One region of the Rathayibacter tritici genome, then DNA from elsewhere that is predicted to be linked to it. Evidence: predicted binding sites of a transcription regulator. Region 1 holds the regulator's gene; the other holds the start of a gene.

Region 1 (14,375 bases):
CGGTGGTTCTGGTGCTCGCGTACATCGGCGCGCTGTTCCTGCCCGCGCTCTGGTCGCAGAAGGCGGTCATCGTCCTCCCGTGTCTGTGGCTGATCGCGGCGTTGGCCGCGCACGACGCCCGCGGACCGCGCGGAGACGGTTCGCCCTGGTGGCGGCGGCTCGGGGAGTGGTCCTTCGCGTTCTACCTCATCCACCAGCCCGTGCTCGTTCTCCTCTCCGGCGCTGCCCGTTCCTCGGGGCCAGGGGAGTCGCTGCTCCTGCTCGCAGTGGCGGCGCTGACCTCCGCGGCCTCCGCGGCCGCTCTGTACTACGGACTCGAGCGGCCGCTGATGCGCCGCTGGGCCACCGGGCGCGCGAGGTGAGCACCCGGGCCCGTGAGCACCCGGGCCCGACACCATCCCGACCCACACCACTCCACCCGAGAAAACCAAGAAGGAATCATGGCACTCACCCTCTCCCGTCCCGCGCTCGATGACCGACGCCCTCCCCTCGTCGGCACCGATCGGATGCAGGTCGTCGAACTCGCCGGTCCCGGCGACCTCCGCTCGTCCACTCGACCGATCCCGTCGACCCCGTCCGACGGAGTCCTCCTGCGCACCCGCGCTGTCTCGCTCTGCTCCACCGACGTCTCCTTCTTCGAGGGGCACCTCTTCCCCGACGACTATCCCGTCGTCCTCGGCCACGAGTACGTGGGCGACGTCATCGATGTGGGACCGGAGATCGCCGCGGCCGAGACTGTCCGCGTCGGGGACCGCCTCGTGTACTGGGGTCAGACGGACTTCGACGGGCTCGCCGAGTACCGCAGCGTGCGGCCCGTCTTCGCGGGCGAGCGCAAGACGGATCCCTTCCCGGCCGAGCGGTCCTTCGTCGACGACCGGCGCGCCGCGGCGGTCGTGGTCCCGTCCTCACTGCCGGACATCGGCGCGTCCCTGATCGAGCCGACGACGGGAGTGCTCCGCTCCATCCTCGGCAATCCGCCGGCCGTGGGTGACCGGGTGCTGATTCTGGGTGCCGGACCGATCGGCATCATCGCCGGGAGCATCCTCCAGAAGACGTTCGCGGTCAGTGAGGTCGTGGTCCTCGATCAGAATCCCGCCCGGAATGCGCAGGCGGCCGCGATCTTCGCCGACCGTGCGGTCACGCCCGGCGAGCTCACCGAGATCCCCGACGACCACTTCGACTACGTCTTCGACGGCCTCCCGACGATCCGCGTCGACGACGACGAGCACGATCCTCGACGTCAGGCCATGCGGCGCCTGCGCCCGAATGGGCGGTACGTCCTCTACGGTGCGTCACAGGAGTTGCAGAAGTTCGACACCTGGCTCGTGCTGGCCAAGGGCATCAGGATCGTGTCCGTCCCCTTCGATGTCCGCGCTTTCCCGATGCATCGCAGCGCCGTCGTCATCCGCACGGCACTCGCGGCGATCACCTCCGGAGTCGTGGACGTCGACTCGCTCGTCACTCGCGTCCATCCGTTCGCCGATTTCGAGGGGCTGCGGACGATTTTCGCCGAGTACCGTATGACGTCGGAGATGAAGATCGTCATCGACTTCTCCGGTTGATCCCTCTGCCGCGCTCCGCTCGCCGTGACGCGGACGTTCCACCTCGACAGCACTGGAAGGGCTGCACGTGTCGTCGTCCTACGAATGGCTCCTGCGCGACGTCCGGCTCAACGGCAGTCGCCGGTCGGACCGCACCGGCACCGGAACCCTCAGCGTCTTCGGTCGGCACCTGCGCTACGACCTTGGCTCAGGCTTTCCGCTGGTGACGACCAAGCGGGTGCACTTCCCGTCCATTGCGCAGGAGCTGTTCTGGTTCCTGCGCGGCGAGACGAATGTCGGCTGGCTGCGGGAACGGGGTGTGTCGATCTGGGACGAGTGGGCCGATGAGAGCGGAGACCTCGGGCCGATCTACGGTGCGCAGTGGCGACGATGGGGGACGAAGACGGGGGAGTCGATCGATCAGATCGCTCGGGCCGTCGAACAGATCCGTTTCGATCCGAGCTCGAGGAGGATCGTGGTCTCGGCGTGGAACGTCGGCGAGATCGACGACATGGCTCTGGCGCCCTGCCATGTCCTTTTCCAGTTCTACGTCGACGATGACCGCCTCTCCTGTCACGTCTACCAGCGCAGCGCCGATCTGTTCCTCGGCGTGCCGTTCAATCTCGCCAGCTACGCCCTCCTCACTCACCTGATCGCCGACCACTGCGCGCTCACGGTCGGCGAGCTGGTGTGGAGCGCCGGCGACTGCCACATCTACCTCAACCACCTCGACCAGGTCGATGAGCAGTTGTCCCGGCGGCCCTTCCCGTTCCCGACCCTCTCGCTGCGCCGGCATCTGCTCGAACTCGATCAGTACGGGCTCGACGACGTGGAACTCGCGAACTACCGCGCTCACGGCGTGCTCCGGGCGCCGGTCGCGCGGTGATCGCGAGGACGGGGAGGAGGGGGCCGGGTTGCGGGACGGGGAGGAGGGGCCGGGTTGCGGTCGAAGTTGAGTTCTCCAGGCTCAGGTTCGTGAGGGTGAACTTGACGCTCGGGCGAGGATGGCTAAACTTGAGCGTGCGGGACTCAACTCCCGCAGAGGACTCCCCACCACCCGTGACTTGATCGGCCGTCGCCTGAGCGACGCCGATCGCGAAGGAGAACAACGCATATGTCCCGTGCCGTAGGCATCGACCTGGGAACCACCAACTCTGTCGTGGCCGTCCTCGAGGGAGGCGAGCCCACCGTCATCGCCAACGCCGAGGGCTTCCGCACCACCCCGTCGGTCGTGGCGTTCACCAAGGACGGCGAGGTGCTGGTCGGTGAGACCGCGAAGCGCCAGGCCGTCACCAACGTCGACCGCACCATCGCCTCGGTCAAGCGCCACATGGGCACGGACTGGACGTTCGGCGTGGAGGAGAAGAAGTACACGCCGCAGGAGATCTCGGCCCGCATCCTGGGCAAGCTCAAGCGCGATGCGGAGCAGTACCTCGGCGACAAGGTGAGTGACGCGGTCATCACCGTCCCGGCCTACTTCAATGACGCCGAGCGCCAGGCGACGAAAGACGCCGGCGAGATCGCGGGCCTCAACGTTCTGCGCATCATCAACGAGCCCACCGCGGCCGCCCTCGCCTACGGCCTGGACAAGGGCAAGGAGGACGAGCTCATCCTCGTCTTCGACCTCGGCGGCGGGACGTTCGACGTCTCCCTCCTCGAGGTGGGCAAGGACGACGACTTCTCCACCATCCAGGTCCGCGCGACCTCCGGCGACAACCGTCTCGGCGGCGATGACTGGGATCAGCGCGTCGTCGACCACCTGGTCAAGCGCTTCAAGGACTCGACCGGCGTCGACGTCTCCAAGGACAAGATCGCTCGTCAGCGCCTCAAGGAGGCCGCGGAGCAGGCGAAGAAGGAGCTGTCCTCGAGCACCTCGACCAGCATCCAGCTGCCCTACCTCTCGCTCACCGAGAACGGCCCGGCGAACCTCGACGAGACGCTCACCCGCGCCAAGTTCGAGGAGCTCACCAGCGACCTGATCGAGCGCACTCGCAAGCCCTTCACCGACGTCATTGCCGAGGCGGGCGTCAAGGTCGAGGACATCGCGCACGTCGTCCTCGTCGGCGGCTCGACCCGCATGCCGGCCGTGGCCGAGCTCGTGAAGAAGCTCACCGGCGGCAAGGAGCCGAACAAGGGCGTCAACCCGGACGAGGTCGTTGCCGTGGGCGCCGCGCTGCAGGCCGGTGTCCTCAAGGGAGAGCGCAAGGACGTCCTTCTGATCGACGTGACTCCGCTCTCGCTGGGCATCGAGACCAAGGGCGGAATCATGACCAAGCTCATCGAGCGCAACACAGCGATCCCGACCAAGCGCTCCGAGACCTTCACCACGGCCGACGACAACCAGCCGTCCGTCGCCATCCAGGTCTTCCAGGGCGAGCGCGAGTTCACCCGCGACAACAAGAACCTGGGCACCTTCGAGCTGACCGGGATCGCGCCGGCCCCGCGCGGTATCCCGCAGGTCGAGGTCACCTTCGACATCGACGCCAACGGCATCGTGCACGTGTCCGCGAAGGACAAGGGCACCGGCAAGGAGCAGTCGATGACGATCACGGGCGGCTCCTCGCTGCCCAAGGACGACATCGACCGCATGGTCCGCGAGGCCGAGGAGCACGCTGCCGAGGACAAGGCCCGCCGTGAGGCCGCCGAGATCCGCAACAACGCCGAGACCCTCGCGTACTCGATCGACAAGCTGATCAAGGACAACGAGGAGAAGCTGCCGGAGGACGTCACGTCCGAGGTGCAGGGCGATGTCGACGCGCTGAAGACCGCGCTCGCCGGCGACGACGACGCGGCCGTCAAGACCGCGTTCGACGCGCTCAACGCCTCGCAGACCAAGATCGGTCAGGCGATCTACTCCCAGGACCAGGCTGCGCAGAGCGCCCCCGCGGACGCTCCGGCCGACGGTGACAAGAAGGCCGACGAGGACATCGTCGACGCCGAGGTCATCGACGAGGACGAGCCGAAGGACAAGAAGTAGTCATGGCAGCCCAGAGCCACCCCGAGAACGAGCCCCAGGACGAGCCCCGCGACCTCCCCGAGGAGCAGTCGGTCACTGGCGGCGAGGCGGGAGCCGAGGCGGCGCAGGACGCGCAAGACCAGGAGGGCCTCATCGAGGCCGAAGGGCCGGACGTCGAGACCAGCCTCTCGGACGCCGACCTCTCCTTCCTCTCCGGTCAGTCCAGCGCCGAGACGCTCGCCGCGGAGCACCTCGCCGACCTTCAGCGGGTCACCGCCGAGTACGCGAACTACCGCAAGCGCACCGAGTCGAACCGCCAGGTCGACAAGGAGCGGGCGATCGGCGACGCGGTGAAGGTCATCCTCCCCGTGCTTGACGACCTCGACCGCGCCGAGAAACACGGCGACCTCGCCGAGGGCGGCCCGTTCACGGCCATCGCGCAGAAGTTGCGCGGCGGAGTGGAGAAGCTCGGCCTGGTGAAGACCGGCGCCGCGGGGGACCTGTTCGACCCGACCATTCACGAGGCGATCTTCCAGCAGCCCACCCCCGGAGCCGAGACCTCCACGGTCGCGGACGTCGTCGAGTCGGGCTACTACCTCGGAGGCTCGCTGCTGCGGGCCGCCAAGGTGGTCGTGGCCGTCCCCGCGGACTGACCCGATCACCCGCACCACCACCGCGGAGGACCCCGCCCCGCTCGGCAGAACGCTGCCGCCCCGGGCGGGGTCCCTCGCCGCATTCGACACAGGAAGAGGCACATGGCCAGCCAGGATTGGTTCGACAAGGACTTCTACACAGTCCTCGGCGTGTCCAAGGACGTCTCCGCGGCGGACCTGAAGAAGACGTACCGCAAGCTCGCCCGCCAGTTCCACCCGGATTCCAACCCCGGCGACGCGAAGGCCGAGGCGCGCTTCAAGGAGATCAGCGAGGCGTACACCGTGCTCTCGGACGCCGATCAGCGCAAAGAATACGACCAGATCCGCGCGATGGGCGGCGGGGCGCGCTTCACCGCCGGCGGCCAGCCCGGAGGATTCGACGACGTCTTCGGCGGCATGTTCGGCCAGGGTGGGCGCAACACCTACAGCACGCAGCAGGGCCCACCGCCCGGATTCGAGGACATCCTCGGCGGCATGTTCGGCGGCGGAGGCAGTCGCTTCGGCCAGCCCAGCGGCGGCTACCGCGGATATGGCGGCCCGCAGAAGGGCGCCGATGTCACCGCCAGCACCACCATCGACTTCCGCACCGCCACGCGTGGTGACACCGTGCAGCTGCAGACCGGCGACGGGCGCACCCTCTCGGTGCGCATCCCGGCTGGCGTGGCCGACGAGCAGAAGATCCGCGTCCGTGGCAAGGGTCGCCCGAGCCCCGACGGAGGCGAGCCCGGAGACCTCGTGCTGACCGTCTCGGTGCGCAAGCACCCCGTCTTCGAGCGGGACGGAGTGAACCTGCGGGTCACAGTCCCCGTCACCTTCGTCGAGGCCGTCTTCGGCGCGACGATCGAGGTGCCGACGCTGGGCGGCGAGCCCGTCAAGCTGCGGGTCGCCGCGGGCACGCCGAGCGGTCGGGTACTGCGGGTCAAGGGCCGCGGAGTCACGACCTCGAAGGGCACGGGCGATCTGCTCGCGGTGCTCCAGGTGGCCGTCCCGGGCCATCTGTCCGCCGCCGCCCGCGAGGCCCTCGAGGCCTTCGCCGCCGCCGAGCCGGACGAGGATCCGCGCGAGGACATCCTGGAGAAGGCCCGCTACTAGTCGAGGCACTGGTCGGCGCGGCCGGTCGGAGGAGGAGGGGACATGGACGAGAACACGCCCGTCTTCGCGATCGCCGTCGCCGCCGAGCTCGCGGGGATGCACCCGCAGACGCTACGGCAGTACGACCGCCTCGGGCTTGTGAGCCCGACGCGCACCGCGGGGAAGTCGCGCCGCTACTCGATGCGCGACGTGGTGCAGTTGCGCGAGGTCGCGCGAGCGTCCTCCGAGGGCGTCTCGCTCGAGGGTATCGCCCGGATCCTGCAGCTCGAGAATCAGGTGCAGTCGCTCTCCCAGCGGGTGCGCGAGCTGGAGACGGCTCTGGCGGACGAACTGCTCAACCGGCCGGGCCGCCGCGTTTTCGCTGCCGGCCTGGAGGGCGACGTGGTCACCCTGCGCCACGGCACGCGCGCACAGCGCCGCACAGAACTGGTCATCTGGCGCCCCGCGCCGCCATCCGGCGCCACCGACGACCGCACTCCCTGAACGAGGGATAGCCTGTCCGGGCGCCGCGTCACTCCGCGGCGTCCGCTCCGCCGCGAGGAGCGGAGAGCAGGAGGATCACCGTGGACCACGACAGCACTGACCCGCGCGACGAGCGCGACGCCCCCCAGGAGCAGGCGGCGGAGGTGGATCCCGTGGAGGCGGATCCCGCGGAGGCGGAACCCGCGGACGTGGATCCCGTGGAGGCGGAACCCGTGGACGTGGAACCCCTGGAGGCGGACCCCGCGGACGGAGACCCCGCTCCGGCAGAAGCCGCACCGGCCCGTGGTCGCGACCCGGTTGTCCCCGACAACGGCTTCACCCGCGAGTCCTACGCGATCCACGCCACACGCAGCGAGCTACCGCTGTTCACGACGGCGCTGAATGGTCGACGTGATGACGTCGGCTGGCTGTCGTCGCTCTCGAGCGTGCTCGCGGGCCCGGGCGGACCCGTCGGCTCTGCGGACTCGACCGCCGCCGCGGCGCAAGCGGCCATCGATCGCCGCACCCCTCGCCAGCGCGACGACTCCTGAGCGCGAGCGGGTTCTGGTCGCGCGGGGCTCTAGTCGCGCGTGCGCGTGCTGGCGAGCCGGGCGTCGCCCAGGCGGCCACCGCTGAAGCGCGCGAGGAGCTCGGAGCCGAACGGCAGGGCGCGTGCCAGGGGCGGGCCTTCGACGCGCTCCTCGTCGGTGTAGCCGAGGAGGGTGTACATCCCTACTACGGCGATCGCGGCGATAGTGGCCACTCGACCCGGGATCTGGTCCATCGTGCCGCCCCCGCCATCGACCGGCTCCGCCAGCGTGACGCACATCAGGAAGATCGACGCGTACACCGCCAGGTGCACGTGAGCGCCGCGCCAGGGCCGCGCGAGTGCAGCGATCGGCAATATCCATAGGACGTACCACGGGTGGACGGCCGTCGAGGCCGTCACGAATGCCAGAAGCGCTCCGGACAGGCGGGCGAGCGGATCGATCGACCGGCGCGAGAGCATCAGGCGCGCGGCGATCAGACCGGCGAGGCCCAGCGCGAGGACCTTCGCCACGGCGATGGCCGCGGCAGGGTCGTGGCCCGTGAACTCGACGGTGCGGGAGAGGGCGACCGTGACGAACGACATCGGCGCGTACCAGTGCAAAATCGAACCGGGCACGACCATCGCCGCGACCCAGCCGACTCCGACACCCGCGAGCAGCCCCACCGCGACTACGAGGCCCAGCGCCCCGGCGCCGGTCCACAGCCAGCCGCGGGCGCGCTCACGCCAGGTCGCGTCGTGACGCAGCCACAGCAGCGCGAGCACGGGCAGGGCGAGGACAGCGATCGGCTTGATCGCGATCGCGCCGGCCATCAGCACGACGGCAGCGATGCGGCGGTCGGTCTGCGCGTAGTAGAGCGAGGCGAGAATGAGCGCCAGCATCACGGAGTCGTTGTGACCCGCGACGATGAACAGCACCAGCGTGAGCGGATTGGCGACAAGTGTCCATGCCGTGAGCGACACGGAGAGGCCGCGCAGGCGCGCCAGGCGCAGTGCGTAGACCGCCATCACGACCACTCCCGCTGCCGAGACGGCGCGGAGCATCGCGATGGAGAGCTCGGGCGAGCCGTAGCCCGCGAGCTGCACAGCGGTGCGTTCGACCAGGAGGTACAACGGCCCGTACGGCGTGGGGGTGTCCGCCCAGAGCGGATCGACGCCGAGGCTGAACCAGCCGGGCAGGGTCGCGACGCCGTTCGTGTAAGGGTCGATCCCCTGCGTCATCAGGCGGCCCTGCGCGACGTAGGAGAACATGTCGTGGCTGAACAGCGGTACCGTGACCAGCAGCGGTGCGGCCCAGGCGAGGGCGGCGACCAGGATCGTGCGGACGGAGCCGGGTCCGGCGGCGAGTGCGACTGAGCGCAGGCGCAGCCAGGCGATCAGCAGCAGCATCCCGCCGCCGACCACAAGGGCGGCACTCCACTCCGTCAGCCAGCCGGTGGCGCGGATCGACGCGACGACAGGCCAGTCGCGGATCGGCGAGTCGGCCGGGAGGTAGCCCACGCCGAGTGAACCGAAGAGGATGGAGAGCGAGCCGAGCAGGCCCGTCGCCAGCGGAGCGGCGTCGAGAAAGAGGGGCCGCGGTCGACGTCGCCGTGTCGCTGCCCCTGCCGTGACCGGCCGTTCGATCGTCCCCCGTGAAACCATTGTTCCCACGGTAGGGGATCCGACTCCGAAGCGCATGGACGGGCGATGAATGGTTGACCAGTTGGCGTTCGCGTCGTGTCACCGGCCGGAGGGCCTCCGCTCAGGTCGCCTGCGGCACCGGGACCGGCTCGGCGAAGCGGAGCTGGTTGCCGAACGGGTCGATCACCTCGAGTGCGAAGCCGAACGGCGTGCGGGTGATGCGGGGGTTGAGGTACGGGTAGGCCTTCGCATCGAGCTCGGCGTGCAGCTCGCGGACACCGCGGAGCGCGACGTGCACGGCCGCACCCGGGCTGCCGTCGCGGTGATGCTCGCTGAGGTGCAGGCGCAGACCCGAGCGCGAGACCTGGAGGTAGAGGGGCGCGTCGAGCGAGGCACGGTGCTCCCAATCCACCTCGAAGCCGAGGTAGTCGACGTAGAACTCGCCCGCCTTGGCGACCGAGAAGATCCGCAGGATCGGCACCGCGGCCTCCAGGCGCACCGCCTCGAGCCGGCCCGGCTCCTGCGCCGTCGTCCGGTCCCGCGCTCGTCGTCTCGTCTCCACGCCACGAGGGTAGCCGCCCCGCACTCGACGCGGAGCCGACTGCGTCAGTTCACCAGGCCCAGGGCGCGAAGCAGCCGGAGAGTCTCGACCCCGGCGGGCGGGCAGCGATCAGCGTCGGAGCTGTCGACCCAGTGCAGCGAGTCGATCTCGCCGCTCGGGCGCGCCTCGCGATCGAGCTGGGCGGCGAAGACACTCATGTGCACGTCGCCCCCCTCCGGCTCGCCGTGCGCCTGGGTGCGAACGGTGAACAGCGGCTCGAGCCCGAGCGCGTCGGCGCCGAGCTCCTCGCGGGTCTCCCGCGCCGCCGCGTCGATCGCACTCTCGCCCTCGTCGACCTTGCCGCCGGGGAGATAGAGGACGTCGCGGCCGCGAGCGGTGACCATGAGGACGCGCCGCTCGCGCACGACGGCGACAGCGGACACGACGATCGGCGGGAGAGCGCTCATCCGTTCATCATGCCCGTCACGGGCGGGCCGGCGCCGCGAGCCCGCGGCTAGCATGGGGGCACACCAGAAGGACGCGCGCAGCCGGCGCGCGCCGGGGCCCCGTGCGCCCGAACAGCTGAGGAGCAACCCGTGGCAGAACCCACCACCCTCGACACAGTCATCACCCTCGCGCAGCACAGGGGATTCGTCTTCCCCTCGGGTGAGATCTACGGGGGCACCCGCTCCGCGTGGGACTACGGGCCGCTCGGCGTGGAGTTCAAGGAGAACATCAAGCGCCAGTGGTGGAAGACCTTCGTGCAGGGTCGTGGCGATGTGGTCGGCCTCGACTCCGCGGTCATCCTGCCCACGGCGATCTGGCACGCCTCCGGCCATGTCGGCGTCTTCTCGGACCCGCTGACGGAGTCGCTGATCACCCACAAGCGGTACCGCGCCGACCACCTCTTCGAGAAGTACGAGGAGGTCAACGGCCACCCGCCCGCGAACGGCCTCGATGACATCCCCGATCCGGAGCACCCAGACAAGGTCGGTCAGTGGACCGAGATCAAGCAGTTCTCGGGATTGATGAAGACCTACCTAGGCGTCGTCGACGACGAGTCCGGACTGCACTACCTCCGCCCCGAGACCGCGCAGGGCATCTTCACCAACTTCGCGAACGTGCTGCAGAGCGCCCGGCGGAAGCCGCCGTTCGGCATCGGCCAGATCGGCAAGGCGTTCCGCAACGAGATCACGCCGGGAAACTTCATCTTCCGTACCCGCGAGTTCGAGCAGATGGAGCTCGAGTTCTTCGTCGAGCCCGGCACCGACGAGGAGTGGCAGGAGACCTGGATGCAGCTCGCCTGGGACTGGTTCGTCGGCCTCGGGATGAACCCCGAGAACATCCGTCAGTACGAGCACCCCAAGGACAAGCTGTCCCACTACTCCAAGCGCACTGTCGACATCGAGTACCGCTTCAGCTTCGCCTCGGGCGAGTGGGGCGAGCTGATGGGAGTCGCGAATCGCACCGACTACGACCTGAAGACGCACATCGAGCACTCGGGCAAAGACCTCTCGTTCTTCGACCAGAACAAGAACGAGCGCTACGTGCCGTTCGTGATCGAGCCGTCGTTCGGCCTGACCCGCGCCCTGATGGCGTTCCTCGTCGACGCCTACGAGGAGCAGGAGCTGCCGCCGAACGCCAAGGGCAAGGTCGAGACGCGCACCGTGCTGCACCTCGACCCGCGCCTGGCGCCGGTGAAGGTCGCCGTCCTTCCGCTCTCGCGCAACGAGGCCCTCTCGCCGCTCGCCCGCCGCGTCGCCGACCAGCTGCGCCAGCTCTGGAACGTCGACTTCGACGACTCCGGAGCGATCGGCCGCCGCTACCGCCGCCAGGACGAGATCGGCACCCCGTACTGCGTGACCGTCGATTTCGACTCCCTCGAGGACGACGCCGTGACTGTCCGTGACCGCGACACGATGAAGCAGGAGCGCATCCCGCTCACCGAGCTGGAGGCGTACCTGTTCGCTGGTCTACGCGGCGCCTAACGCGCTGGGCGAGATGCCACTTGTGACGCGCCGTAGCGGCGTGTCGGCCTCATAAGTGGCATCTCGCGGGGAGGGCGGGGAGGCGGGAGGGCAGCGGAGAGGAGGGGTGCGTAGCGGTTACGCGTTGAACGGGAGTCGCAGGCTCACGCGGTGGCCGCACCCGAGTCGGGGCGGGCGGTGGCGGCGGGCTCGGCCGGGACCTCGATGCCGAACAGCGCCTCGAGTCCGGTGAGGTACGCCTCCTGAGCCCCGGCTCGCGCGTAGTCGCGGGCCCGGACGCTGGGGGTGTGCAGCAGGACGCCCGCGAGGTGGCGGAGGGCCTGCTCTGTGCGGCCGTCCTCGTCGCCGCGGGAGCGGGCGCGCTCGATCTCGGCGTCGAGCGCGTCGAAGACGTGCGAGCGCAGCGCGACAACAGCCGGGGTCAGGCTCTTCTCGTCGGCGACGTCCGAGAACTTCCGGACCGCCCTGTCGACCAGGGCGCGCGCCTGCTGCGACGCGTCGAGCACGTCGAGCGGGGCGTGCAGGCTGATGGTCTCGAGGTCGAGCAGCTCGACACCGGTGACCGAGGTCACGTCAGCGGCGACATTGCGGGGCAGGCCCAGGTCGATCACGAGTTGGCGCTCGCGGGAGAAGCCCTGCAGGCGGCCCTCGGCGAGCAGCGCCGCATCGAGCACCGGCTCCGGTGTGGTGGTGCAGGTGATGACGATGTCGGCCGAGACGGCCTCGAGCGCGAGGTCGGTCGCGTCGATGGGGCGGAGCGATCGGCGGGCGGCGAAGCCTTCGGCGCGGCCGGAGGGGGAGTGCACGGCGATGTCGACGACTCCGCGGTCGCGCAGGGCGGCGACGGTGGCCCGCGCGTAGCTGCCGGTGCCGACGAGCAGGACGCGGGCGGCGCGCCAGTCGGTGATGCGGCTCGCCGCCAGATCGAGGGCGAGGCGCACGATCGAGCGGCCGGCACTGCCGAGTCCGGTGCGGTTCTTGATGCCGCGGGAGGTCTGCGAGGCGCGCTGGAACAGCCGCTCGAGCTCGGAGGAGGTGGTGCCGAGGCGTCGCGCCTCCTCGAGGGATCGGCGGACCTGGCCCGCGATCTCGCCCTCGCCGACGACAACGGACTCGAGCCCGCTGGAAACGGCGAACAGGTGCTCGGCCACTTGGTCGCCCGAGACGACGTCGACGCTGCCGCGCAGCTCGTCCTGCTCCACGCCCGTCGCAGCGCTGACGGCGGCGGTCGCGGCTTCGACCGCGACGGCCCGCGCGGCGGTCAGCGGCTCCTCGATGTCGAGGTAGGCCTCGAAGCGGTTGCAGGTCGCGACGACGACGGCTCCGGAGACGAAGTCGATCCCCCCGGACAGGGCCGCGGTCACGGCGGCGGAGTCGACGGAGAGCTTCTCGAGGAGATCGAAGCTGGCGTTCTTGTGCGACGCCGTCAGACACAGAAGCACCACGTCAGTGTACCCGCGCTCCCCGAAGGCGGGGCGCGGGGCGGGGGAGGAATGCACGGATGCGCCGGGAATCACGGATGCGCCTGAAATAATGCCGCGGTGACCTCCTCCACCGACGGCCTGCTCGATCCGCTGCACCCCCTCTCCGCCGGTCGCACCGCCGATTCGGCGCTGCTCCGCGCCTATCGCTCGGAGCGGACCGAGACGACGCCCGTCTGGTTCATGCGCCAGGCCGGCCGCAGCCTCCCCGAGTACCGGGCACTGCGGACCGACACGAAGATGCTCGACGCCTGCCTCGATCCGGCCCTCGCGAGCGAGATCACGCTGCAGCCGGTACGCCGGCACGGAGTGGACGCGGGCATCTTCTTCAGCGACATCGTCATCCCGCTGCGGCTGGCGGGGGTCGGCGTCGACATTGTCCCCGGGCGGGGGCCGGTGCTGGACAAGCCGGTGCGCACGGCCGCCGACGTCGCCGAGCTGGCGTCGATCGACCCGTCCGTGCTCGATGAGACGCTCGAGCCGATCCGCGAGGGCGTTCGCCGCACGGTCGCCGGTCTCGGCGATACCCCGCTGATCGGATTCGCGGGCGCTCCCTTCACTCTCGCCGCGTACCTGGTCGAGGGCGGGCCGTCCAAGGATCACCTGCGCGCCCGCACGATGATGCACGCCGACCCCGCCGCCTGGGCGCAGCTGATGGAGTGGACGGCCGAGGTGACCGGCCGGTTCCTGCGCGCGCAGGTGCTCGCCGGAGCGAGTGCGGCGCAGCTCTTCGACTCCTGGGCTGGCGCGCTCTCCCTCTCGGACTACACGGCGCACGTCGCGCCCGCCTCCGCCCGCGCCCTCGCGCACGTGCGCGACCTCGCCTTCGACCACGGCGAGACGCGCCGCAACGTGCCGATCGTGCACTTCGGCGTCGGCACGGGGGAACTGCTCGGGGCGATGCACGGCATCGGCGCCGACGTGGTGGGGGTCGACTACCGGATCCCCCTGGATGAGGCGAACCACCGCCTCGGCGGCTTCGTGCCGGTGCAGGGCAATGTGGATCCCGCGTTGCTGACCGCGCCGTGGGAGGTCCTCCAGGCGCACGTCGACGACGTCCTGCGCCGCGGCCTCAGCGCCCCCGCGCACGTGCTCAACCTCGGGCACGGCGTGCCGCCCGAGTCCGACCCCGACGTGCTGACGCGCCTCGTCGCGTTCGCGCACGCCTGGCGGCCGTGAGCGAGGAGCGTCGGCGAGACGCCGCGCAGTACGACGTCGCGGTGGTCGGCGGAGGAGTGGCGGGCCTCGCCGCCGCCGCCGAGTGTTTGCGCATCGGCCTCCGGGTCGTGGTGCTGGAGGCGGGGGAGCGGGTCGGCGGCTCGGTCGCACCGTTCACGATCGCCGGAGTCGAGCTCGACGCGGGCGCCGAGAGCTTCGCCACCCGGGGCGGGCACGTCGAGCAGGCTCTCGCCGCGTTGACCCTCGACGGCGTCCCGCTCGCCGAGTCGATCGTGGAGCCGCGCACGCACGGCTCATGGCTGCACCTCTCGG
Region 2 (14,375 bases), 1.2 Mb from region 1:
CGCGCATCAAGAAGAGCAAGATCTCGGCGCGCGAGTTCTTCCAGACCATTGCCGAGATCCAGTTCGAGTCGGGCTACCCCTACATCGTGTTCGAGGACACGGTGAACCGGGCGAACCCGATCAAGGGCCGGATCAACATGTCCAACCTCTGCTCCGAGATCCTGCAGGTGAACACTCCGACGACCTACAACGAGGACCTCTCCTACGCGCAGGTCGGTAAGGACATCTCCTGCAACCTCGGCTCGCTGAACATCGCGCTGACGATGGACTCGCCCGACTTCGGCCGCACCATCGAGACCGCGATCCGCGGCCTCACCTCGGTGTCCGACCAGTCGCACATCGCCTCGGTCCGCTCGATCGAGGACGGAAATGACAAGTCGCATGCCATCGGCCTCGGCCAGATGAACCTGCACGGCTACCTCGCCCGCGAGCGGATCCACTACGGATCCGAGGAGGGCATCGACTTCACCAACATCTACTTCTACTCGGTGCTGTTCCACGCCCTGCGCGCCTCCAACACCCTCTCGATCGAGCGCGGCACCACCTTCGAGGGGTTCGCGGACTCGACGTACGCCTCGGGCGCGTTCTTCGACACCTACACCGAGAAGGAGTGGGCGCCGGCCACCGAGCGCGTCGCCCGCCTCTTCGCCGACGCGGGCATCGCCGTCCCCACCCAGGACGACTGGCGTGCGCTCAAGGCCTCCGTCATGGAGCACGGCATCTACAACCAGAACCTGCAGGCCGTTCCGCCGACCGGATCGATCTCGTACATCAACAACTCGACGTCCTCGATCCACCCGATCGCGTCGAAGATCGAGATCCGCAAGGAGGGCAAGCTCGGCCGCGTCTACTACCCGGCGCCGTTCATGACGAACGACAACCTGGAGTACTACCAGGACGCGTACGAGATCGGCTACGAAAAGATCATCGACACCTATGCCGCGGCGACGCAGCACGTCGACCAGGGCCTCTCGCTCACCCTCTTCTTCAAGGACACCGCGACCACCCGCGACGTCAACCGCGCCCAGATCTACGCCTGGCGCAAGGGCATCAAGACGATCTACTACATCCGCATCCGCCAGCTGGCACTCGAGGGCACCGAACTCGACCAGTGTGTCTCATGCATGCTGTAGAGCCCTCTCTCACCCGCATCACCCATCCGCAGTAGCGAGAAGGAATCATGACTCCCCCCGAGAAGCTCAAGCTCGTCGACTCCGTCCAGGCCATCAACTGGAACCGGATCCAGGACGACAAGGACGTCGAGGTGTGGAACCGCCTCACGAGCAACTTCTGGCTGCCCGAGAAGGTTCCGCTCTCCAACGACATCCAGTCGTGGAACACGTTGACCCACGAGGAGCAGCAGCTCACCATGCGCGTGTTCACCGGGCTCACCCTTCTCGACACCGTGCAGGGCACCGTCGGCGCGGTCTCGCTGATCCCGGACGCCATCACCCAGCACGAGGAGGCTGTCTACACGAACATCGCGTTCATGGAGTCGGTGCACGCCAAGTCGTACTCCTCGGTGTTCTCGACCTTGTCGAACACCCAGGACATCGACGAGGCCTTCCGCTGGTCGATGGAGAACCCGAACCTGCAGAAAAAAGCGTCCATCGTGATGGACTACTACCGCGGCGACGACCCGTTGAAGCGGAAGGTCGCCTCTACGCTGCTGGAGTCGTTCCTCTTCTACTCGGGCTTCTACCTGCCGATGTACTGGTCCTCGCGCGCCAAGCTCACCAACACGGCCGACCTCATCCGCCTGATCATTCGCGATGAGGCAGTGCACGGGTATTACATCGGCTACAAGTTCCAGAAGGGACTCGAGCGGGTCGACCAGGCCAAGCGCGACGAGATCAAGGACTACACGTTCTCGCTGCTCTACGAGCTCTACGACAACGAGGCGCAGTACACGCAGGACCTCTACGACCAGCTCGGCCTGACCGAGGACGTCAAGAAGTTCCTGCACTACAACGCCAACAAGGCGCTGATGAACCTCGGCTACGAGCCAATGTTCCCCAAGCAGGCGACCGACGTGAACCCGGCGATCCTGTCGGCCCTCTCGCCCAACGCGGACGAGAACCACGACTTCTTCTCGGGCTCCGGCTCCTCCTACGTCATCGGCAAGGCCGTGACCACCGAGGACGAGGACTGGGATTTCTAGGCGCCGACACTTCGTCCGGTCCTCCGCGGCGAACGGCCCTTCCCCTCGCGGGTGAGGGGCCGTTCCTCGTTCCCGAGGACGGCGGCGAGACGGTCAGCCGTCGAGGAGCGCTGCTCGGATCGTGTGGAGCAGCGCCGGGGCGTGCACGGTCACGGTTGTCCACAACCGCTCGTTGTCGAGGGCGGCGTAGTTGTGGGCGGCGATGTTCCGCGTGGCTCGCAGTCCTTCGACCGCGTCGCCGGGCAGCTGCGCGACGACGGCGGCGGGCAGATCGCGGTGCACGAACTCGGCGAGAGTGATCAGGGCGAGCGCGCCGATGTCCCTGCTGTCCGACACAGGGCGGATGAACTCATCCTCGCCGTCGCGCGCGGCACGATCGAGGCGGGAGAGAAGCCGATCCGCCTCGAGGATCAGCCGGGAGCGCTTGTCGGTGTCCTCGGCGGGGCGTCGGGGGCGGGCGGTGAAGCGGTCCTGCGTCGTCCCTCCCTCGTCCGGCCCGGTCACAGCGGGACCGCCTCGCGGCGGATCGCCGCCACGATGTCGTCGTCCGCGCTGTCGATCACGACGTCCACCGGGAAACCGAGGAGCGCCTCGGCTCGACCGCGGAACGCGGCCAGTCGGAGGAAGTCGACAGAGGGATCCGCCGCGACGAGCAGATCGATGTCGCTCCGCTCGTCGTCCGAGCCCCGGGCCGCCGATCCGAACACCCGGACATCGCTGAGGCCGTGCTCTGCGGCGAGTTGGCGGACGTCGTTGGCGAGGTACTCCAGAGCGATCGACGGGCGGAGTCGGGCGGCTCGGAGGAGCCGCTCGAACAGCTCCGGGCTCGGACGGCGTGCGCCGGCTTCGATCGCGGCGATGTTCGGCTGACGCAGGCCGGCGGCGGCGGCGAGTGCCGTCTGGGACATCGAGACGTCCTCTCGGGCGCGCCTGAGGACTGCGCCGAGGGGGAGTTGGTCGAGGATCACGACCGCATCATATCGTCGTGGTATGTCGGAGAGGCAGGCGCATCACCATCCGCGGGAAGCCGTTCAGCACCGACGTCGTGTCGGCTGCCTCCGTGAAGCCGGCGCGTTCGAACAGCGCACGAGTGCCGACGTACGCCATCGTGAGATCGACCTTCGCGCCCGCGTTGTCGACGGGGTACCCCTCCACTGCCGGAGCTCCGTGCGCCCGGGCGAACTCGACCGCCCCCTCGAGCAGCGGATGCGAGATGCCGCGCCCGCGGAAGCCCGGGCGAACGCGGATGCACCAGACAGTCCAGACGTCGAGGTCATCGACGTGCGGGATCTTCCGGTTCGTCGAGTAACTCGTGTCAGCCCGCCGGTGCACGGCCGCCCAGCCGACTACGTCGTCGCCGTCGTAGGCGAGGGCGCCTGGCGGCGGATCCTCCGCGACGAGCGCGCGCACTCGCTCGCCGCGGGCCGGACGGAGTAGTGCGCGGTTCTCGGCGAAGGAGCGGAGGCGGTAGCTCAGACACCAGCACACGCTCGCGTCCGGGCGCTTGGGGCCGACGACCGCGGCGACATCGGCGAAGACGGAGGCGCGGCGGACCTCGATCGGCATGGTGGCAGCCTGCCACCGGCCAGCAAGGGCGGCAAGGCGTGCACAACGCAGGAAGGATCGCTCCCGCGCCCGTGCTGACCGGCCTGAGTCGCGCCTCTGCTCGCATCCATCCTGCGTTGTGAACCGGATGGCCTCGCCGATTCACCACTCCGCCCGATGAATTGCACCAGCGCCCCCTGTTGGACGCCGCCCGGTCGTGGCGCCTACCGTGGACGAGGTATCCAACGAAGGAGCACTCCCTGTGAAGCACGTCCCCCTCGGCAACTCCGGTGTCGATTCCCCGAACGTCGTCCTCGGCCTCATGCGCATCCCCGAGATGAGCGACGAAGCGATCCGCGGACTGGTCGGCGCCGCCCGCGACTCCGGCATCGACTTCTTCGATCACGCCGACGTGTACGGCGGCGAGCTGCACCGCTGCGAGGAGCGTTTCGCCGAGGCGATGCCGCTCACGCCCTCGGAGCGCGAGCAGGTCGTCCTGCAGACTAAGGCCGGCATCGTCCCGGACGGCCCGTACTTCGACTTCTCGTACGAGCACCTGATCGCCTCGGTCGAGGGCTCGCTGAAGGCGCTGCGCACCGACTACATCGACGTCCTCCTCCTGCACCGGCCCGACGCCCTCGTTGAGCCCGACGAGGTGGCCCGCGCGTTCGACGAGCTGCAGGCCTCCGGCAAGGTGAAGCACTTCGGCGTCTCGAACCAGACGCCCTACCAGATCGAGCTGCTGAAGAAGTCGCTGAACCAGCCGATCGTGGCGAACCAGCTGCAGCTCTCGATCACTCACGCGCCGCTGATCGCGCAGGGCGTTGCGTCCAACATGGTCGGTGAGGACCAGTCGGTGATGCGCGACGCCGGCATCCTCGACTACTGCCGCCTGAACGACATCACCGTCCAGGCTTGGTCTCCGTTCCAAGCCGGCTTCTTCACCGGTGTCTTCCTCGACAACCCGGCCTACCCCGAGCTGAACGCCGCGATCGATCGCCTCGCCGGGAAGTACGACGTCCCCGCGATCGCCATAGCCACCGCCTGGATCACCCGCCACCCCGCGGGCATGCAGGTCGTGCTCGGCACCACGAACGAGCAGCGCGTGCGCGATGCGGCTCTCGGCTCCGATTTGCCGCTCACGCGGCCGGAGTGGTACGGGCTGTTCCGCGCGGCGGGCTACCTCGTCCCCTAGAGCTCCCACCCCGGAGAAATGCGCGTCGGCGCAGAGAGGCACGGACCCCCAGGTCCGTGCCTCTTCCCGTTCCCGCGAGATGCCACTTCGGTACGCCCGCCGCCGCGTGTCGTGTACCGAAGTGGCATCTCGCGGGGGGAGGGGCGGGAATAGGAACGGCACCCCTGCGTTGGACTTGAGCGTAACCGACTCAACTTCCCCAGGAGGACTGGTGCCCGACAACGACAGTGAGGCCGGACCGAGCTCGTTCGACGACTTCCTCGCCCGCTACCTCGATGGTGAGCGCGCCCGCGCGGCGCGGTCGATCGACCTCAGCCGATTCCTCACCGCCCGTACCCGCAGCATCCTGCAGTCCGCAGGACGCTTCGCACTCGAGCGCGGCCAGACCGAGCTCGACGCCCTGCACGTGCTCCGCGTGATCATCGACGACGAGACCGTCTCCCAGGCCGTGCGCCGCATCGGCATCGACCCCGCCGCCATCGCCACCGCCGCGGAGGCGCGCCTCCCGCAGGCCGACGACGCTTACGCCTCGCAGAACGCGGCGACCATCACGCCCAGCGCACAGCGTGCGCTGTTCCACGCCTACCAGGTCGCCCGGTCCAGCGGATCGACCTACATCGAGCCCGAACACCTCTTCTTCGCGCTCGTGCTCGGCCAGGACGCCCCCGCCGGGCAGGTCCTCGCCCGCGCCGGCGTCACGGCCGAAGCCCTCACCCAGGGCATGCGCGAGGCCGACGTGCAGCAGCAGGAGGCGCCACAGCCCGCCTCCGACACTCCGATGCTCGACACGTTCGGCACCGACCTCACCGCTCTCGCCCGCGAGGACCGGCTCGACCCGGTGATCGGGCGCGCTGACGAGATCGAGCAGACCGTCGAGATTCTGAGCCGCCGCACCAAGAACAACCCGGTGCTGGTCGGCGAGGCCGGCGTCGGCAAGACCGCGATCGTTGAGGGCCTGGCCCGCGCGATCGTGGCGGAGGAGGTCCCCGAGCAGTTGCGCGGCAAGCGCGTGATCTCGCTCGACCTTCCCGGCATGCTGGCCGGCACCCGCTACCGCGGCGACTTCGAGGAGCGCCTCACCGGCACGATGAACGAGATCGCGGCGCACGCCAGCGAGCTGATCGTCTTCATCGACGAGATCCACACCGTCGTCGGTGCGGGCGGCGGTGGCGAGGGCGGCATGGACGCGGGCAACATCCTCAAGCCCCGGCTGGCCCGCGGCGAACTGCACCTGGTCGGCGCGACGACGCTGAAGGAGTATCGCACCATCGAGAAGGACCCGGCCCTGGAGCGGCGCTTCCAGCCGGTCCGCGTCGGCGAGCCCGGCATCGAGGACGCGGTCGCGATCCTGCACGGCCTCCGCCCTGCCTACGAGGAGCACCACCGCGTGCGCTTCACGGACGAGGCCCTCCGCGCCTCCGTCGAGCTCTCGGCCCGGTACCTCACGGACCGCGTGCTGCCCGACAAGGCGATCGACCTGATCGACCAGGCCGGCGCGCGCCTCCGCCTGAAGCTGGGCGCGGGTGTCGACACCGGGGCGCTGCTCGAGCGTCTGGCGACGCTGGAGGTCGAGAAGAACGCGGCCGTCTCGGCCGAGCACTACGAGGAGGCGTCTCGTGTCCGCGACGAGATCACCGCAGTGCAGGCGGAGCTCGAGGCGGCCACCGGCAGTGCCCCCGCGGAGGCGGTCGTCGGCGAGAGCGACATCGCGGCGGTCATCGCTCGTGCCACCGGAATCCCGGTGTCGCGGCTGACGGAGGGGGAGCGTGAGCGCCTCGCGCACCTCGAGTCGGAGCTGCACCAGCGCGTCATCGGCCAGGACGACGCGGTCGCCGCGGTCGCCCGCGCCGTCCGCCGCAGTCGCACCGGACTCGGTGACTCCTCGCGGCCCGTCGGTTCGTTCCTCTTCCTCGGACCCACCGGCGTGGGTAAGACGGAGCTGGCGCGCACCCTCGCGGGCTCGCTCTTCGCCGACGAGCAGTCGGTGATCCGCTTCGACATGAGCGAGTTCGGCGAGCGGCACACGGTCTCGCGACTGGTCGGCGCCCCTCCCGGATACGTCGGCTACGACGAGGCAGGGCAGCTCACCGAGCGCGTGCGCCGGAACCCGTACTCGGTGGTCCTCTTCGACGAGATCGAGAAGGCGCACCCGGACGTGTTCAACCTGCTGCTGCAGGTCCTCGACGACGGCCGCCTGACCGACGGGCAGGGCCGCACGGTCGACTTCCGCAACACGGTCATCATCATGACGTCGAACCTCGGCTCGGAGTTCCTGGCCTCGCGATCGGGTGCGCTCGGCTTCGTCGCGCAGAGCGACGCGTCGGCTGAGGGCTTCGCATCGGAGAAGGACCTGCGCGATCGCGTGATGGGCCGACTCCGCGAGGCGATGCGCCCCGAGTTCCTGAACCGGATCGACGAGATCGTGCTGTTCCGCCGCCTCGGCCGCGAGCAGTTGCGGGAGATCGTGGGCACCGTGCTCGACACCACGCGCACACGTCTCGCTCCCCGTGAGGTCACGCTCGAGGTGACGGAGGCGGCCGTCGACTGGCTCGCCGAGAACGGCTACGAGCCGCAATACGGCGCCCGGCCCCTCCGCCGGCTCGTGCAGCGCTCGGTCGACGACCGGATCGCCGACCTCTTCGTCAGCGGCGAAGTGGCCGATGGAGGCGCACTCCGCGTCGACGCCATCGCCGGCGAACTCCTGGTGACCTCGGCCGCCTCCCTCCCGCTGCCCGCATAACCGCCGCCGCCCCCGCCGTCCGCGCCTCGCGAGATGCCACTTGGGACCGCTTCGCCCGGCGTGTCGCCTACCCAAGTGGCATCTCGCGGAGGGGGAGGGATGCGACCGAGGGGAGGAGCGCGGGTTGCCAGGGGGAGCCGGGCGGGATAGACACGGGAGCACGAGAACCGGAGGCACGATGTCACACCCGCGTTACTACGACCCCGTGGGCAAGGCGGTCCGGGCGCTGCTCGTGCTGAGCCTGGTCTGCTTCGGCCTGGCGGTGGGCTTGTTCGCCCTCGACATCGTCATGCCCGGCACGATGACGGACACGCGGCGGCCCTACGCCGAGGCCAGCGGGGCGCTCGCGTCGTTCGGGGTCCTGGCGCTGATCGTCTACTTCGCGACGGTCGCGATCGTCGGAGCGATCCGGGGTCGCGGCTAGTAGCGCCCTCCTCGGCTCGCAGAAACGCGTCCGGCTCGCGGGATCCGAGGATCTGCGCGTGCCGGACGCGTTTTCACGAGCCGAAGGTGTGGGTCAGGGGCACTTCTTCGCGCTGATCGTCACCCTGAGGGTGGCGTCGGCTGCGACGGGGGAGCCGCCCGACGGCTCCTGCCCGGTGACCTGTCCGGCGTCTGGTGCCTTCGGGTCCTCGGCGCAGGCGAGCGTGATCTTCGTGAAGCCGGCGGCTCCGAACGCGTTCTTCGCCGCCTCCAGACCCTGGCCCGTCACGGTCGGCACCGTCTTCTGGTTGCCGGAGCTCGTGAACACGGTGATCGCGGATCCCGGCGCCGCGCTGCCGGACGGGGTCGCGCGGGTGACCGTGCCGGCCGCCGCGTCGCTCGCCTCGGAGCCGCCCTCAATCAGGCCGAATCCTGCGGAGTCCAGCTTCGCCTTCGCGTCGGCGACGCTGAGTCCCGCCACATCGGGGACGGACGCCTTAGGCTCCATCTGGAGCGAGCCGTCAGCCTTCGGGAACGCATCGCCGCCATACTTGGCGTCGGCCACCTGCATATAGGGCATCCAGATGCGGTGGCGGGCGCGCGCCACGGGGCCGGAGGGGAACGTGACGTTCCGCTGGTTGACGAAACCATTGACGTTCACGACGCCGACGACGGTCGCGACCTTCGTGCTCGCGCCGCTCATCCACGTCGCAAGCGCGTTGTCGGTCGTTCCGGTCTTGCCGATCAGGGGAGTGCCGTCGCGAGGGTTGCTCTCTGTGGTCGTTCCCCCGTCGAAGGTGGATTGGAGAGCGACCGCTGCGGTGGCGGCGACGTTCGGTTCGATCGCCTGGCGGCAGTTGTTGCCCGGGACTGGCAGCGAGGTCTCGCTCGAATCAACGATCTTGTCGATCGCGATCGGGTCGCAGACGGTCCCGCCCGCGGCGATGCCGGCGAAGGCCGACGCCATCGTGAGCGGAGCGATCTCCTCGGTGCCGAGGACCGCGGATCCGTTCTCGCCGAGGGTCTCGCCGTTGGCGCGGTGCACGCCGAACGACTCGGCCGTGCCCTTGATGGAGCAGAGGTCGAGCTTCTTCGCCATCGCGACGAAGCCGGTGTTCTCGGAGTTCTTCGTGTTGAACGCCGCCGTCCAGAATCCGCCGTTGCCGCCCTCGTCGTTCTTCGGTGACCAGCCCCGAGCGGACCAGGTGCCGTCGGCATTGCAGCTGTCCTCGAAGGTGCCCCAGTCGGAGCGGACGCGAGCGTCCACGGTCTCGTTGAGGCTGTGCCCCTCCTTGAGCCACTCCATCAGCGTGAAGATCTTGTAGGTGGATCCGGGCTGGAATCCGGCGGAGCCGCCGTAGGCGAAGTCGGTGTTGTAGTTGACGCTCGTCGCACTCCGATCCTCCGCCAGCACCTCCGGGTCCTGGGAGTAGGTCTTGTTCTGCGCCATCGAGAGCACGCGGCCGGAGCCGGGCTGCACGCTCACGACTACCGCTCCGACGTCGAAGTTCGACATCGTGCGCGGGACCTGCGCGTCGAGGTTCTTCTGCGCCGCGTTCTGCAGGTCCAGGTCGAGGCTCGTGTACACGTCGAGGCCGCCGCGGCGGAAGTTGCTCCAGCGGGTGTCCTCGTCAGCGCCGAAGATCTCGTTGTTCTTCAGCACGTTGGTGACGTAGTCGCAGAAGAAGCCCGCGTTGCCGGCGGTCGAGCATCCGGTGCTGGGCTGGGTGATACGAGGCTCGATCGCCGTCGCGACGGCGCTGTCGTGGTCCGCCTGCGAGATCTTCCCCTCGTTGAGCATCTTGCCGATGATGTAGTCGCGGCGGTCCTTGTTGCGGGCGTAGCCGTTCGCCGCGCCGTTGTCGGCGTTGTCGGGCTGGTCGATCCTCAGGACGGACGGATTGTTGACGATCGCGATCAGGCTCGCGGCCTGAGCGATCGAGAGGTTCGCGGCCGTCGTGTCGTAGTAGTAGTTCGCGGCGGACTCGAGACCGTAGGTGGTTCCTCCGAAGAACGCGATGTTGAGGTAGCCCTGGAGGATCTGGTCCTTCGTGTACTGCTTCTCGAGGCCGATGGCGAGCTTCATCTCGCGGAGCTTGCGCTCGGGCGAGGTTCGGGTGGCCTCGTCGATCGCGGCGGCACGCTCGCCGTCGTCCGTGATGTTGCGGACGGCCTTCTCGACGAGCACGTTCTTGACGTACTGCTGGGTGATCGAGGATCCGCCCTGCACGTCGTTGCCGAGCACGTAGGTCTGCGCGACGGCGCGGAGGGTGCCGGGGAGGTCGACCCCCCGGTGATCGTAGAAGCGGGGGTCCTCCCCCGAGACGGCGGCGTCGCGGGCGGCCTGCGCGATCTGGTCGAGCGGCACCTCGACCCGGTTCTCGACGTAGAAGGAGGCGAGCAGCTGCGACGACCCGTCCGATCGGGTCGCGTAGATGTTGCTCTTCTCGGAGAGCTTGTCGACCTCGAGGTAGTCGGGGAGGCCGGCGAAGACGCCGATCGACTGGTTCGCTGCGACTCCCGCGAGTGCCACCGCGGGGGTGACGGTGGCGGTCACGAGGACTCCGGCCACGACGCTCATGCCCAGGAAGCCGGCGATCGCTTTGATCACGCTTCCGGTGGTCCTTCTTTCGGACGCCACACTTTCTCCTTCGCGAATCCCCCCGGATACTGCGACGACCGCGGCCGACGCCCTGACCGCTTTCTGCGGCAGGTCAATCTCGACAGACTAACCCGAGAGCCCCGGAAGACGAAGGCCCGACCGGGCGCCGGAGGGCCGGGAGGAGACGCCGGAGGGCCGGAAAAGGACACTGGAGGCCCGCAGACACGCCGATCGGGATCCGGGGAGTGCGTTCTCCTAGGCCGTCCGCATGGCGAGCGCCTCCTCTGATCCCCGCCCGACCGACGGGACGGCACCGCAGACCGTGCCGGCCCCGCAGCAGCGCGCTGCCGCTACAGCGCCCACGGGCGCCCTGTCTGACGCGCTCGGCTTCCTCGCGTTCATCGCAATCCCTTTCCTGCGCCTACCCGCCGCCCGAGCTCAGGCTCCGACGGGCCAGACGTAGTCGAGCCCCGACGGTGTATCGGGGAACAGCGGCGCGTAGTGCTCCTCGTCCTTCGTGAGGAGTTGGGAGCGGTGGGAGCGGTGCAGGCGCTCGTCGCCGAACCACGGCGGGAGCGGGTAGTCGCCGGCCAGGTAGGCGGCGAGGTCCTCCGGCACGGCCGCGAGCGCGTCCTGCGTCTTCGCGAGGCAGGTGTCGACGAAGCCGCGCCGTGCCCACTCGGCGCAGGTCTCGCGTTGGTAAGCCATCAGCGCGGGGCGGTACCCCCGCCACATCCGCGTGACGGGGTGGTTCTGCCAGCCGTACCCGGGCACGGTCAACGCCCGCATCACCTGCAGCGTCTCGACGCGCTGCTTCCCCAGCCGCTTGCTGTCGAGGGCGCGGAGGCTGCGGTGGAGGTCGGGGTAGGGGAGGAAGGTCTGCACGTCTCCCAGTCAACAGCCGTCCGTTCCCCTCCGGCCACCCTCCCGTCACGCCGATGTCGCCCGCCGCGCGTAACGTCCGGGCCATGACCGGACTCCCTCTTCTCGCTACCGACGACGTGCAGCTGCGCTGGGCGCGGCCCGAAGTCCTCGACTCCGCTCGGCACCGGATGCTGCGCCTGCTCACCCTGGCCGAGCGCCTGCGCTACGAGGCGACAGGGCGGCGCGAGGTCCGCGACAGCTTCCTCCTGGGCCGGGTGCTCGTGCGCGAGCTCGCCGCGGAGACGCTCGGGATCGATCCGCTGGCGGTCGCGGTGGACGCGCGCTGCGAGCGCTGCTCCGGCCCGCACGGGCGCCCGGTGCTCCGCGGGGACCACCGGGGCCTGAAGCGGATGCGGATCAGTATCGCGCACTGCGAGGGCGCGGTTGTGGCGGCCCTGGCGAGGGGACGCGATGTCGGGATCGACGCGGCGCGCACCCGGAGCGTCCGCGACCGGGTGACCGCGGGCGTGACGACGGCGGAGCAAGTGCTCGCCGATCTGCGCGCGCAAGCGGTCGCGAAGGCTGACGGGCGCGGCACCTCGAGCGTCGAGCCCGTGCGCTTCCGCACCCGCGAGGGCGCCACGGAGGCGTGGATCGAGGGATCGAGCCGCTACTTCGCGGTCTCGGAGCCGGCGGTGCACTCGGCGCTCGTCGTGGCAGTGGCGCTCGCCCAGGAGTGAGTGCGGGGCGCGGCGTGCGATCGAGGTGACCGGCGAGAGGCTGAGACACGCGTCCCGGCGGCTCCGCCACGTCTTTTCTCCCGGGCGAGGTCGTCGAAAGCCGTTCTGTCGTCCGGAGCCGTTCTGTCGTCCGGCCGTGAGACTGGCGTAGGCTAGCTCCGTTAGCGAGCGCTAGGAGGCGCGATGACCCTCGCAGTCAACGATCACGGACGCAGCTCGAGCCTGGCCGCGCTCGAGGAGCTGCTCGCCGGTGCTGCCGACCGGGTGCCCGGGCTCTCGCGTCTCACCGCGGCCCTGCGTCGCGTCGAGAGTTCTGGAGCGGATGTTCTGAAGCTGATCGAGGGTATCGCCGACGCGGCGACGGCGGCGCCGCGGGCGACCTCGGGCATTGCGACGCGGGAGCAGGAGGCGGCGCTCCGAGCGGCGGGATCGTTCGTTGGAGAGATGCCGCCGCTTGAAGAGCGTGCTTCCATACGGTCGCAAGCGGCGTGGGCCGGCCTTCGCGGGCGGTCGCTCAGCACCTCCGACGTCGCCGCTCTTCTGCAGGTGAGCACGAGCCGCGTCAGGCAGCGAGCGGCCGATCACACTCTGTACGCATTTCCAGGGCAGACCCCGCACCGCTTCCCGGAGTTCCAGTTCACGCAGTCCGATGAACTTCCCGGCTGGACCGAGCTTGCGCGGAGGATACCGGACGATGCGCACCCTCTCGCCGTGTTCCGCATCGTCACCGAGCCCTCGGAGGAGCTGTTGCTCGAGGGCGGGCCGGTCAGTCCGCGCGACTGGCTCGCGAGCGGCGGCGACTCGGCGAAAGCCGTCGAGGTGCTCACGAACGGCTTCCTACTTCCGTGAGCGAGCGGCTGCCGGACCCCGACCGGTCCAGGTTTCCCGCTCTCTCCGTCGGCCACGTGCGGCGTCTCGGAACCGACGTGACCGTCGGCCGGATTTACCCACGCGGAGGCCCGCACCCGATCGACTGGAATCGGTTCCGGTCGTTCGGGCCGACCGGGTCGCGGTTCGACCACCACCCTCTTCCGCAGGGGCACCATCCCGATCACGGCGTCATGTACGTGGCCCCCACGCTCCCGGACGCCCGCGGTCGGCAGATGCCCGCCCTGCGCACGGCTCTCGTCGAGTGCTTCCGCGATCGCGGAGTCATCGAGCGCTCGAAGGACGACCCCTACTTCGTCACGATGCGGCCTCGGCGCGCACTGTCCCTGCTCGATCTCGCGGACTCGAGCTGGATCACCCTCGCCGGGGGCAACGCCGCGATCTCCAGCGGTTCCCGGGGGGCAGCGCGGAAGTGGGCCGTGGCCGTCTACGAGACCTATCCGGACATCGACGGCCTTCTCTACGCCTCCTCCAACCTGCCCGCCGCCCGGTCGATCTCGCTGTGGGAGCGCGCAGCAGACGCTCTGCCGCCTCGTCCCGACTTCCACGAGCCGCTGTCGCATGCCGTCCTCGATGCAGCGCTCGAGAGCTTCGCGAGAGAGACCGGGCTCGACCTCGTTCCCTGAGAGACGGAAGCCGCAGGTTCGGTAAAGCAGGAGCCGGCGCCGCGGTCAGCGCGGGGCCCGCAGTGAGCCGAGTGGGCCCCCGTGCAGCGGCTCCGTCTTTCAGCGGACGCGGGCGGTGCGGTCGGGAGCTAGCGTGACGTGCAGGCGGTGCGGGGTTTTGAGGAACACGATGTCCCCACATCCCCCTTCCTTAGGGGGCTTAACTGTGGTTGCAAGAAGCTGGAGGTTCGGTTAATATCAACGCACGGTGTATGCGGAATCCTCATTATCCGACCTCGATCACATGATCGACCGACCCAACCGGGGCGAGTAAGCAAAACCCACGAAAAAGGAGGTGATCGAATGAATAAAGACATGGATCTCGACATCGAGCTGATCGCAGATGCTTCGGAACTCGTCGCACTGGCGAACATCAGCTGACGATTCCGAATCAGCGGGGCGGACGCTTACGTCCGCCCCGCATCATACTCACTACCGCGCGGGGCGATCATGGCGCTAATCCAGAGCACAAACCTGACCGTCCGATGGGATAACGGGAAAGCGGTTCTAAGCAATCACGGAACGAGAGACCGACTCGCTGTCACGGGTGAC

The links. Region 1 encodes HspR, which represses chaperone genes until heat shock. Its sites were predicted from a motif close to AAGTTGAGTCNNNNNGACTCAACTT; they were not measured.
Positions count from the first base shown of each region.
Region 2: a site for HspR is predicted at 5,074-5,098, ahead of A6122_RS11670 (ATP-dependent Clp protease ATP-binding subunit). Genes of this name have one in related genera too.

Region 1 covers NZ_CP015515.1:429,770-444,144, forward strand. The annotation lists gene A6122_RS01960 (acyltransferase family protein) at 1-362, shown strand, start outside; gene A6122_RS01965 (zinc-dependent alcohol dehydrogenase) at 441-1,562, shown strand; gene A6122_RS01970 (thymidylate synthase) at 1,624-2,427, shown strand; gene dnaK (molecular chaperone DnaK) at 2,656-4,518, shown strand; gene A6122_RS01980 (nucleotide exchange factor GrpE) at 4,521-5,150, shown strand; gene A6122_RS01985 (DnaJ C-terminal domain-containing protein) at 5,253-6,242, shown strand; gene A6122_RS01990 (heat shock protein transcriptional repressor HspR) at 6,285-6,725, shown strand; gene A6122_RS01995 (hypothetical protein) at 6,806-7,255, shown strand; gene mptB (polyprenol phosphomannose-dependent alpha 1,6 mannosyltransferase MptB) at 7,285-8,895, opposite strand; gene A6122_RS02005 (glyoxalase superfamily protein) at 8,996-9,436, opposite strand; gene A6122_RS02010 (NUDIX hydrolase) at 9,481-9,882, opposite strand; gene A6122_RS02015 (glycine--tRNA ligase) at 10,012-11,403, shown strand; gene A6122_RS02020 (glutamyl-tRNA reductase) at 11,547-12,845, opposite strand; gene hemE (uroporphyrinogen decarboxylase) at 12,945-14,063, shown strand; gene A6122_RS02030 (protoporphyrinogen/coproporphyrinogen oxidase) at 14,060-14,375, shown strand, end outside.
Region 2 covers NZ_CP015515.1:2,579,318-2,593,692, reverse strand. The annotation lists gene nrdE (class 1b ribonucleoside-diphosphate reductase subunit alpha) at 1-1,133, shown strand, start outside; gene nrdF (class 1b ribonucleoside-diphosphate reductase subunit beta) at 1,181-2,161, shown strand; gene A6122_RS11690 (HepT-like ribonuclease domain-containing protein) at 2,255-2,665, opposite strand; gene A6122_RS11685 (XRE family transcriptional regulator) at 2,662-3,129, opposite strand; gene A6122_RS11680 (GNAT family N-acetyltransferase) at 3,137-3,727, opposite strand; gene A6122_RS11675 (aldo/keto reductase) at 3,969-4,901, shown strand; gene A6122_RS11670 (ATP-dependent Clp protease ATP-binding subunit) at 5,113-7,641, shown strand; gene A6122_RS11665 (hypothetical protein) at 7,820-8,065, shown strand; gene A6122_RS11660 (transglycosylase domain-containing protein) at 8,159-10,675, opposite strand; gene A6122_RS11655 (MSMEG_6728 family protein) at 11,105-11,551, opposite strand; gene A6122_RS11650 (4'-phosphopantetheinyl transferase family protein) at 11,635-12,270, shown strand; gene A6122_RS17005 (hypothetical protein) at 12,454-13,119, shown strand; gene A6122_RS11640 (hypothetical protein) at 13,332-13,784, shown strand.